Regions from separate parts of the Pseudoalteromonas lipolytica genome, predicted to be linked through region 2. Evidence: predicted binding sites of a transcription regulator. Region 2 holds the regulator's gene; the other holds the start of a gene.
The links. The regulator ArgR, encoded in region 2, controls arginine synthesis, uptake and breakdown. The targets are predictions, from matches to a motif close to ANTGAATANNTATTCANT.
Positions count from the first base shown of each region.

Region 1: the regulator ArgR is predicted to act here: its motif matches at 1,694-1,711, upstream of argA (amino-acid N-acetyltransferase).

Region 1 covers NZ_CP032090.1:1,690,853-1,696,705, reverse strand. Annotated here, with positions in the region: gene D0907_RS07710 (DUF3083 family protein) at 1-247, shown strand, start outside; gene argA (amino-acid N-acetyltransferase) at 292-1,632, opposite strand; gene sucD (succinate--CoA ligase subunit alpha) at 1,816-2,688, opposite strand; gene sucC (ADP-forming succinate--CoA ligase subunit beta) at 2,688-3,854, opposite strand; gene odhB (2-oxoglutarate dehydrogenase complex dihydrolipoyllysine-residue succinyltransferase) at 4,032-5,546, opposite strand; gene D0907_RS07685 (2-oxoglutarate dehydrogenase E1 component) at 5,550-5,853, opposite strand, start outside.
Region 2 covers NZ_CP032090.1:3,033,019-3,038,871, forward strand. Annotated here, with positions in the region: gene ispB (octaprenyl diphosphate synthase) at 36-1,007, shown strand; gene mdh (malate dehydrogenase) at 1,106-2,041, opposite strand; gene argR (transcriptional regulator ArgR) at 2,268-2,735, shown strand; gene D0907_RS13665 (Dyp-type peroxidase) at 2,738-3,637, opposite strand; gene D0907_RS13670 (ABC transporter ATP-binding protein) at 3,702-4,745, opposite strand; gene D0907_RS13675 (ABC transporter permease) at 4,742-5,853, opposite strand, start outside.

The DNA.
Region 1 (5,853 bases), 1.3 Mb from region 2:
AAAACTGACTTTCGACTGCACCAGCGAGCAAGTACAAATACAACAATTTTGGAATGCGGATACGTTGGTCGATGTGCTGCACTTTGTTATTGCAGCAGCAGAAAAAGATAAGCACGATATCGGTTACGGCCGATTTATGAACCAAGTACAAAGTGCCATTAATGAGGTGACAGACGAACTTGCGTTTAATCCAACACGCCAAGACTTACGCGTGCGCTTTTATCAGCATATTAACTATCAATATTAAACAGGTTTTACGCGGGTGACAGCGATGTGTCACCCACCTTTACCTTAACGATTTTTTGGTAATTTAGATAAGTCTAAACGTAATACCTTTGAGCGTCGCTGGTAGTTATACAACGACTTTTTCTTTGCGGGCAGTTCATCGACCGTCACCAATTCAAAACCTTGTTCAATAAACCAATGAATACTGCGCGTTGTTAACGCAAATAAACCATGATAACCACACCGTTTGGCTTTATTAATTATAAAACGTAATAAATTACTGCCTCGATCTGCATCACGATATTGAGGGTGAACAGCAAGACTTGCAAATTCACCAACCTGCTCTTCATCAAATGGGTAAAGGGCAGCGCACGCGATAATAAGTCCATCACGCTCAATCACTGTGAATTGCTCAATTTGTATCTCTAATTGCTCTCTTGAGCGACGCACTAAATAGCCCTGCTCTTCAAGTGGTCTAATTAAGTTTAAGATACCGGTTATATCACTGATCGTTGCACTACGAAGTTGTTCAGAACTTTGTGGCGCAATCTGGGTCCCAATACCATCCAAAGAGAAGAGCTCTTGCAATAAGGCACCATCTTCTTTGTAGCTAACAAGGTGACACCGATGCACCCCACCCCGACATGCATCAATAGCAGCTTGCAAAAAGACAGGGGCGCTCAAACATGAAGGTGTATGAGTGCGATAGTGCTCTAACACTCGCTCGGCTTCGTTTGGCATTAATTCTGCTATCGCTTCGCCATTTTCATCTAAAATACCTGCATCTTGGCTAAACCCTAGCATTTTATCTGCTCTGAGCTTTAAAGCAACCTGAGTCGCAATTTCTTCTGCGGTTAAATTAAAGCTCTCACCCGTCACTGAGGCAGCAATCGGACCTAGGAGCACAATACTATTGTTATTGAGTTGGTGGCGTATTCCCTCAACATCAATTCGCCTAACACGCCCCGAGTGGTGGTAATCAACCCCTTCATCAACGCCTAAAGGCTGCGCTATAACAAAATTACCACTGACTACATTTAAAAATGAGCCCGACATGGGGGTGCTACTTAATGACGTGGATAAACGCGCGGTGATGTCAAATTGCATTGCTCCGGCCACTTTTTTAATCACTTCAAAAGTGGTGTTATCGGTAACACGGATCTCGTTATGAAAATGACTAGTTATGCCAACCTCATTCAAAGCGGCATTAAATTGTGGCCGTGCGCCAAACACCAAAACAATCTTAATACCTAAGCTTGTTAATAGAGCAACATCATTAATAATACTTCGACAGCCTGGCTGGTCTATCGCCTCACCACCCAGCATTACAACGAAAGTCTTGCCTCTATGGGCATTTACATAAGGAGTCGACTGACGAAATCCGTCTACTAATTCTGTAGTACGCACGTGCTAATTACCTTTTAAATTCAAGCGTTTTTTATTAAAACGGAAACAGAGGAATTAGTGTAAGGAATTTTTATTCATAAATAAAGAATTTTTATTCTTTATTTATGAATAAAAATTGACAGTGAATTTAGCAATAAAAAAGGCCCGCATAAGCGAGCCTCTTTTTAAGAGATTAAAGACCGATTACCAGCCTGTTTTCTCTTTAAGTGCAGCACCGATGTCAGCTAGTGAACGTACTGTTTTAACGCCAGCAGCTTCTAATGCAGCAAATTTCTCATCAGCAGTACCTTTACCGCCTGCGATGATTGCACCCGCGTGACCCATACGCTTACCTGGAGGCGCAGTTACACCCGCAATGTAAGAAACAACAGGCTTAGTTACGTTGTGCTTGATGTATTCAGCAGCTTCTTCTTCTGCTGTACCACCGATTTCGCCGATCATAACGATTGCTTCAGTTTGCTCGTCTTTTTCGAACATTTCTAAAACGTCGATGAAATTAGTGCCAGGGATTGGGTCGCCACCGATACCAACACATGTTGATTGGCCGAAACCAGCATCAGTAGTTTGCTTAACCGCTTCGTAAGTAAGTGTACCAGAACGTGATACGATACCTACTTTACCAGGCTTGTGGATGTGACCAGGCATGATACCGATCTTAGTTTCACCCGGAGTGATAACACCTGGGCAGTTAGGACCGATCATGCGAACACCAGTTTGCTCAAGCTTAACTTTAACGTCAACCATGTCTAGTGTTGGGATACCTTCAGTGATACAAACGATAAGCTCGATGCCAGCATCGATAGCTTCTAAGATTGCATCTTTACAGAAAGGTGCTGGTACGTAGATTACTGATGCAGTTGCGCCAGTTGCTTCTACAGCGTCACGTACTGTGTTGAATACTGGAAGACCAAGGTGCGTTTGACCGCCTTTACCTGGGCTAACACCACCAACCATTTGTGTACCATACTCAAGCGCTTGCTCAGAGTGGAAAGTACCTTGGCCACCAGTGAAACCTTGACAGATAACTTTTGTATCTTTATTGATTAATACAGACATTATTTGCCCTCCGCAGCAGCAACAACTTTTTCAGCTGCGTCTGTTAGTGATTCAGCAGCGATGATGTTAAGGTCAGAATTAGCAAGTACTTCACGACCTAGTTCAGCGTTAGTACCTTCTAAACGTACTACTACTGGTACGTTTACGCCTACTTCTTTAACTGCACCAATGATACCTTCTGCGATCATGTCACAACGAACGATACCACCGAAGATGTTAACTAAAACAGCTTTTACGTTGTCGTCTGAAAGGATGATCTTGAATGCTTCAGATACACGCTCTTTCGTCGCGCCGCCACCAACATCTAGGAAGTTAGCTGGCTTGCCACCGTGTAGGTTTACGATGTCCATCGTACCCATTGCTAGGCCTGCACCGTTAACCATACAACCCACGTTACCGTCTAGTGCAACGTAGTTAAGCTCGAAGCTTGCAGCGTGAGCTTCACGTGCATCTTCTTGAGATGGATCGTGCATTTCACGGATTTTAGGTTGACGGTAAAGCGCGTTACCATCTACACCGATTTTGCCATCTAGACAGTGAAGGTTGCCTTCGTCTGTGATAACAAGCGGGTTGATTTCTAATAATGCGAAATCGAAATCGTTGAACATGTTCGCAAGACCCATGAAGATCTTAACAAACTGTTTCATTTGCGTTGGGTTTAAACCTAGTTTGAAGCCTAATTCACGAGCTTGATACGCTTGAGGACCTACAAGTGGATCGATTTCAGCTTTGTGGATTAGCTCTGGCGTTTCTTCAGCAACAGTCTCGATTTCAACACCACCTTCAGTAGATGCCATGAAAACAACTTTACGAGAAGCACGATCTACTACAGCGCCTAGGTATAATTCGTTAGCGATGTCAGTGCAGCTCTCAACAAGGATCTTAGCTACTGGCTGACCATTTTCGTCTGTTTGGTAAGTAACTAAGTTTTTACCTAACCAGTTCGCAGCGAACTCTTTAACTTCGTCGATTGTTTTAACTAGCTTAACACCGCCAGCTTTACCACGGCCACCTGCGTGAACCTGTGTTTTAACAACCCACATATCACCGCCAATTTTCTCAGCAGCTGCTGCAGCTTCTTCAGGTGTATCGCAAGCGTAACCGTGAGAAACTGGTAAACCATATTCGGCAAAAAGTTGTTTTGCCTGATACTCATGCAAATTCATGATGCTTTATCCAATTTTTTATACTAAAAGAGCTGAATATTTATGCAAATAAACAGCTATCCCAAATTGCGCACCTAGTATAAATCCCAAGGCTCAACATGAAAACCCCAGTTAGACCAAAGGCGCAAAAAAAAAAGCTGTGAACGCAGTCCACAGCTTACATTTTATACAACTAGATTAAACATCTAGTAATAAACGTGTTGGATCTTCAAGTAACTCTTTAATTGTCACTAAGAAACCAACAGATTCTTTACCATCAATTTGACGGTGATCGTACGATAACGCTAAATACATCATTGGTAAGATTTCAACTTTACCATTTACAGCCATTGGACGATCTTGGATTTTGTGCATACCTAAGATTGATGACTGAGGTAAGTTGATAATCGGTGTAGAAAGTAACGAACCGAATACACCACCATTAGTGATAGTGAAGTTACCACCTGTCATATCATCAAGTGTTAATTTGCCGTCACGACCTTTAAGCGCTAATTCACGGATACCTTTTTCAATTTCTGCAACTGATAACTTGTCACAATCTTTAAGTACTGGTGTAACTAGACCACGTGGTGTTGATACCGCGATGCTGATATCGAAGTAGTTGTGATAAACAATATCATCACCATCGATTGATGCATTCACTTCAGGGAAACGTTTAAGCGCTTCTGTTACTGCTTTCACATAGAAAGACATGAAACCTAAACGAATACCATGACGTTTTTCGAATACTTCTTGATACTGCTTACGAAGGTCCATGATAGGTTTCATGTTTACTTCGTTGAATGTTGTTAACATTGCAGTTGAGTTTTTCGCTTCAAGAAGGCGATTTGCAATAGTCTTACGTAAACGCGTCATTGGAACACGTTTTTGAGTACGGTCACCCATAGGTGCAGCAGGTGCTGCCGCTTCTGCTTTAGGTGCAGCCGCAGGCGCTTTTAAGAATGTATCAACGTCTTCTTTCGTTACGCGACCATTTTTACCCGTGCCCTTGATTTTTGATGCATCAAGGCCCTTTTCAGCGATTAGACGACGCACTGACGGTGTTAATACGTCTGAGCTATCGCTTGAATCGCTTGCTGGTGCCGCTTCTTCTTTTTTCGATTCTGCTTTAGCAGGTGCTGCACCCGCTTTAACAGTACCAATCACTTGTTCGCCAAGCACTGTTTCGCCTTCTGCGTGGATGTGCTCGCCCATGATACCGTCTTCTTGAGCAACAACTTCAAGAACAACTTTATCAGTTTCGATGTCAACTAGGTTTTGGTCGCGCGTTACCGCTTCACCTGGTTGAACATGCCAAGTAGCTATTGTCGCGTCTGCGACTGATTCTGGAAGTACAGGTACTTTAATGTCCACTTCTTTACCTTCTGATGCTGGTGCTGATTGCGCCGCTGGCGCGTCTTCTGATTTTGCTGGTGCTGATTCTTTAGCAGAATCGTCACTTGCTGGTGCAGCATCTGCATCACCAAGTAAACCAATTACTTGTTCACCAAGTACGGTTGCACCTTCTTCTTGTGAAATTTCAGTAATGACACCGTCGTTTGGTGCAACTACTTCTAAAACAACTTTATCTGTTTCAATATCAACTAAGTTTTGGTCACGGCTTACTTTGTCGCCAACACTTACGTGCCATGTTGCTACGGTAGCATCAGCAACCGACTCAGGAAGTACAGGAACTTTAATTTCTGTGCTCATTGCTTATCCTTTATTTTCAATAGTAAGCGCATCTGCAACGAGCGCTTGTTGTTCTTTAGTATGCACTGACATGTAACCACATGCTGGCGATGCTGATGCTTTACGGCCAGCATATTTTAATTTAGCGCCTTGTGGAATTGCATCGACAAAGTGGTGTTGAGAACAATACCAAGCACCTTGGTTTTGTGGCTCTTCTTGACACCAAACGAAGTCTTTAACGTGTTGATAACGCTGCATGATTGCATCCATCTCATCGTGTGGGAATGGATAAAGTTGTTCAACACGAACAATTGCAACATTATTAAGC
Region 2 (5,853 bases):
GCCTCGTATACCCATAAAAATTGGCTCGGAGATCAATGGATATAAAAGCTATCCAGGCGTTAATCGAAAATGAAATGGATGACGTCAATCAACTTATACATGCCCAAATGCGCTCAGATGTCGCGTTGGTTAATCAACTTGGTTTATACATAGTTAACAGTGGTGGCAAGCGTGTTCGCCCCATGTTGGCTATTTTAGCAGCTAAAGCTTTAGGCTATGAGGGTAAAGATCACATTACCCTAGCAACCATCATTGAGTTTATTCACACAGCAACTTTGCTGCATGATGACGTGGTTGATGAGTCTAATTTGCGTCGAGGTACACCTACCGCAAACGCAGAGTTTGGCAATGCAGCCAGTGTGCTCGTGGGTGATTTTATTTACACTCGCTCATTCCAGCTTATGGTTGGGCTTGGCAAAATGCCGATCATGCAAATTTTAGCTGATGCGACCAATGTCATTGCTGAAGGTGAAGTGTTGCAGCTTATGAACTGTAATGACCCTAACACCACCGAACAAAGCTATATGCAGGTTATTTACAGCAAAACCGCCAAGCTTTTCGAAGCCGCAACGGGTCTTGCCGCTATCATTACCGAGCAAGACGAAAAAGTCCTCGACGCATTAAACCTATACGGCATGCATTTAGGGACTGCTTTTCAACTAGTAGATGATGTACTTGATTACAATGCTGATGCACAGCAACTTGGCAAAAACATTGGTGATGACTTAGCTGAAGGTAAACCTACTTTACCGCTTATTTACGCGATACAAAAAGGCACACCAGCGCAAGTAAAACTAGTTCGTGAAGCCATTGAACTAGGCAATGGTATGGATCACTTAGACAGCATTCTAGCGACGCTCGCTGATACCAAAGCCCTTGAGTTTACAATGCAAAAAGCAGAGCAAGAAGCTGATAAAGCCATTGCATGCATTGCTTTTTTACCCGACACGCCATACAAACAAGCATTAGAAAGCTTAGCGCGGATTGCGGTCGCCCGCGATCACTAAGCGAAACTTTATTCGAGCCATTAAAAAAGCCTGCAATTGCAGGCTTTTTTGTTTTAAGCGCTTCAACATGCATGTGAAGCGCTTAGCATCAATCGAGATTAACCGTTGATGAAATCAACACCTTCTTGGATGTCTTTGTTAAGTGTCGCTAGCATGTCGTTCTTAGCTTGCTCTTCGAATGCACTTAACTCACCGTAAGAAAGAATTTCTTCAACACCGTTCTTACCTAAACGTACTGGGTGTGCGAAGTAAGCAGCATCACCATTTTCAACAGCAACGTATGCGTAATCTACCACGTCTTCACCTTGTAAGCCTTTCACTAAAGACATACAAAAACGAGCCGCTGCTGCACCCATTGAAAGTGTTGCTGAACCGCCACCAGCTTTAGCATTAACAACTTCAGTACCTGCATTTTGGATACGTGGAGTAAGTGCTGCAACTTCTTCATCAGTGAAAGTAACGCCTTCAACTTGTGAAAGAAGTGGCAGAATGGTTGTACCAGAGTGACCACCAATAACAGGGACTTTAACGTCAGTTGCGCTTAAGCCTTTAAGCTCAGCTACAAACGCTTCAGAACGGATCACGTCAAGAGTCGTAATACCGAATACACGGTTAGCATCGTAAGTACCCGCTTTTTTGAATACTTCAGCAACGATTGGCACAGTGCCATTTACTGGGTTAGTGATGATACCTACTAACGCTTTAGGGCAGTTTTTAACGATGCCTTCAGCTAATGTTTTGATGATACCTGCGTTTACGTTGAAAAGGTCCGCACGGTCCATGCCCGGCTTACGTGGCATACCCGCTGGAATAAGAACGATATCACAACCTACTAATGCAGCGTCCAAGCTGTCTGCACCAAAGCCTTCAACTTTAACGTCAGTTGGGATGTGAGAAAGATCAACCGCTACACCAGGAACAACAGGGGCAACATCGTATAACGATAATTCAGAACCTGCAGGTAAACTTGTTTTTAATAATAAAGACAATGCTTGGCCGATACCGCCAGCTGCGCCTAAAACAGCAACTTTCATTGGAATTCTCCGTAATTTGAGGTAGGAAATATTTGTGGCCCTAAAGATAATGAAATTAGCGACTAAAAACAAATTTATCCTGCTTATTTCGCGTATAATTTCGACCATAGTTGTAAACTTAGCTGTAACGTGACGGTATTTGGACGACAAATGCAAACAAATACTGCATAACTATGCAGAATTGTGTAGAATTACTTCATATTTGATGAATAAAAGAAACGACAACATGCAACCACAAGACAAACAAGAAGCACTGATCAAAGCGTTTAAATCGTTATTAAAAGAAGAAAACTTTGGCTCACAAGGTGAGATTGTCGAAGCATTAAAAGACCAAGGCTTTGATAATATTAGCCAAAGTAAAGTCTCACGCATGTTGAGTAAATTTGGCGCTGTACGCACACGCAATGCAAAACAAGAAATGGTGTATTGTTTACCTGCCGAAATGGGTGTGCCAACCGCAAAGAGCCCTCTTCGTCAGCTTGTTATCGACATCATGCACAACGAAATGATGATTATTATTCGTACCAGCCCAGGGGCTGCACAGCTGATTGCCCGATTACTTGATTCATTAGGTAAGGCAGACGGTGTACTGGGTACAATTGCAGGCGACGACACTATTTTTATCGCCCCTGCAAAAATTTCTGAAATCGATGTCACGCTAGACCGCGTTAGAACATTATTCGATACAGTTTAACGTTAAAGCTGCTTCAAAAAGTTTACTGACGGGGCGAAAAATGCAGACCCCATGTCGGCTTGTGTAAAATCGAGCCAATGGTCATAACATTCGCCCTGCCCTAATCGGCTTTTGAGTACCTGTTCAAACGCATCACCTTGCGCTGCACACGACACCATTAAAATGCCCTGTTTATGAACGTCACCAAACGGCATGCTTTGATTGAGTATGAGAGGCTGACCCTTTTCATCTTTTAATTCACTTCGTACTGCATGACTCGTTTCAACAGCTGGCATTATTAACGTGTTATCAAGACGTGTACGCCCCATGATTTGCTCTTGCTCAGATAACGACAAATGTTGCCACACGCTTAGGTCATGCACAAAACGCTGCACATGAATATAACTTCCCTGATCTTCAAAATGACCCGGCTTATCAATCAGTGCGGTGCTTCGCTTTTGTCGCCCATGCGGAGTGTCTCCCGCATAAATAAAACCATTAAAATCGCGGCCATCTAAAAAGCGAAAGTTACGAACTTGTTCCACCAGCTCAACATCAGGTGTAAATAATTTAATGATTTGTAGAGCAAAAAGGTGATTTACATCTTCACGATCAGAGCGAATTTGCACAAACAAATCGAATGGCTGCGCACTCATGACGTGCTCACTGTGCGTCACATTTGGAAAGCTTTGTAATTGGCTTGGAATAAACTCTGGCAGTATATGCGGCCAGTACTGCGCACCAAGCGCAACCACACATGACAACATGGCTTCAGAGAATTGGTCTGCAAACTCGTCTTGAATGACGCTTACGCGTTTAAGTTTTTTGCGTAATGACTCATCGTGACCATCATAAACATTAAAAAACAGGTGCAAACCGTGTAAGTTTGCTTCAGCACAAATCCCAGATTGCGCTTGCGCCATAATGAATCCTTAGCTACTCGTTATCAAACATACAGACAAGGAATTCAGGATTATAACGTTCTGTTTAATCTTCGAAAAAATTGACCGTATGTGGCATTATTTTTATTTTTACTGGTTGCTCGACCGCTAGTACACGATCATTTTCGGCAGCAACTTCTAGCTCCTGCCCAGCAATACGTACCTTATACACATAACGCGTACCGATAAAACGTCTGTTTAGTATGGCTTGACTACTTACATCGCCGTGCTCTGCCTCACATAACTTAATATGATGAGGTCGTACATACACCACACCGTGTTGACCTTGATGCTTGCTTTCGGTTAGCGAATGTATGACACCATACGTCGTTTCATATTCAGTTGGCGTTAAGACTTTTGCCGTTAAGTATATGCCCGTACCAAGAAACTCTGCAACCTCCTTTGAGTTAGGTTGGCTAAATAACTGCTCAGGAGTGCCTTGTTGCGCTATTTTTCCACCGTGCATCACCGCAAGCGTATCAGCAAAGGCAAACGCTTCTTCTTTTGAGTGCGTCACAAAAACAGCGGAAACTTGTTGGTCTTTTATAATCCGACGAATATCAGCAATTAGTTCAAAACGCACTTGGGTATCAATGTTCGAAAATGGCTCATCAAGTAGTAATAAACTGGGTTTATATGCCAAAGCTCTCGCTATTGCGACACGTTGTTGCTGCCCACCGGAGAGTTGATGTGGGTATCGTTTTGCACAGCCATCTAGTTTAACCAACCTGAGCATTTCACTCACGCGCTCACGTTTTTGTGCTTTACTCATATTGCTCAAACCAAAGGCAATGTTATCGCTTACTGTTAGATGCGGAAACAAAGCGTAATCTTGAAACATCATGCCGATATTTCGTTTTTCTGGCGCAATAAAGTGATGATTGTCATTGACCACTTGTGAGTCGATACTCATGTATCCTTGCGATGGCTGTAAAATACCTGCAATTGCTTTTAACGTGGTGGTTTTACCACACCCACTGGCGCCTAATAAACAGACTATTTCGTCTTGCTTCACATTTAGAGTAAGCTCACTCAATACCTTAGTGCCATTATATTGGTAGGCTAAGTCTTTAATTATCAAATGACTCATGAGTGATTGTGCTCCATCGAACGATTAACGAAATACAAAGGAATTAGTCCTACTAAAACAATAAACAAGGCCGAAATAGACGCTAACTCTAATTGTTCATCACTGACATACTGAAAAACATGCGTGGCCAAAGTTTCAAAGTTAAATGGACGCAAGAGCAATGCGGCGGGTAGCTCTTTCATACATTCAATAAATACTAATAATCCTGCGGTTAATATACCGCGTTTTAGCAAGGGTAAATGAACTTTATACAGGGTTGTAAAAGGCCCTTTGCCCATTGATTGACTCGCCATATCGAGTGAGGGGCTGATACGTAAGAAACTACTTTCAAGCGCCCCATGCGCAATTGCATAGAAACGCACTATATAAGCAAAAACCATCGCAAATAGAGTACCACTTAATACTAGGCCTAACGAAAAACCGTGCGGCTCTAACCATGCATTCAGTAAGTCATCAAGCTGCGTTAAAGGCAGTAAAACGGCGATAGCAAGCACCGTGCCTGGTAGTGCGTACCCTGTACTCGCTAGACGTCCAGGAATAAGGGGGTAACGGTCTTTACTTATGCGTTGATAAAACAGCACACATAAGCTCAGTATAATAGTCGCCAGACTCACGACGACAGCAACCTTGAGGCTTTGCCATGCATAATTAAAAAATGCACCATTCCACGCATCTTCCGCATACACAATAGCGTACTTCACAAGCACTGCCACGGGTAATAAAAACGCCAGCACCAAAGTAAGGCTACAGGCTATTGTTGCCCCCCAGGCTGCGCTGCCTTTTAAGCTGTATAACGTCGCACTATTAACACTTGATTGGCGCTCATACACGGCTTGGTTTCTTCGGCTGTAGCGCTCAAGCATCAGGGTTAAGAATAAAATGAGCAGCATAATACCAGAAATTTTTGCAGCCGCAGTGAGAGAGTAATACCCCAACCAGGTATCGTAAACGGCGGTCGTCAATGTACTCACAGCAAAATAGTTCACTGTTGCAAAGTCAGCCATCGCCTCCATGCTAATTAAGGTAATACCCGCCACAATAGCGCCGCGGCCAAGTGGCAAGCTTACTCGTAAGAAGCTTTGCAAAGGGGACAGCCCCATTAACTGGC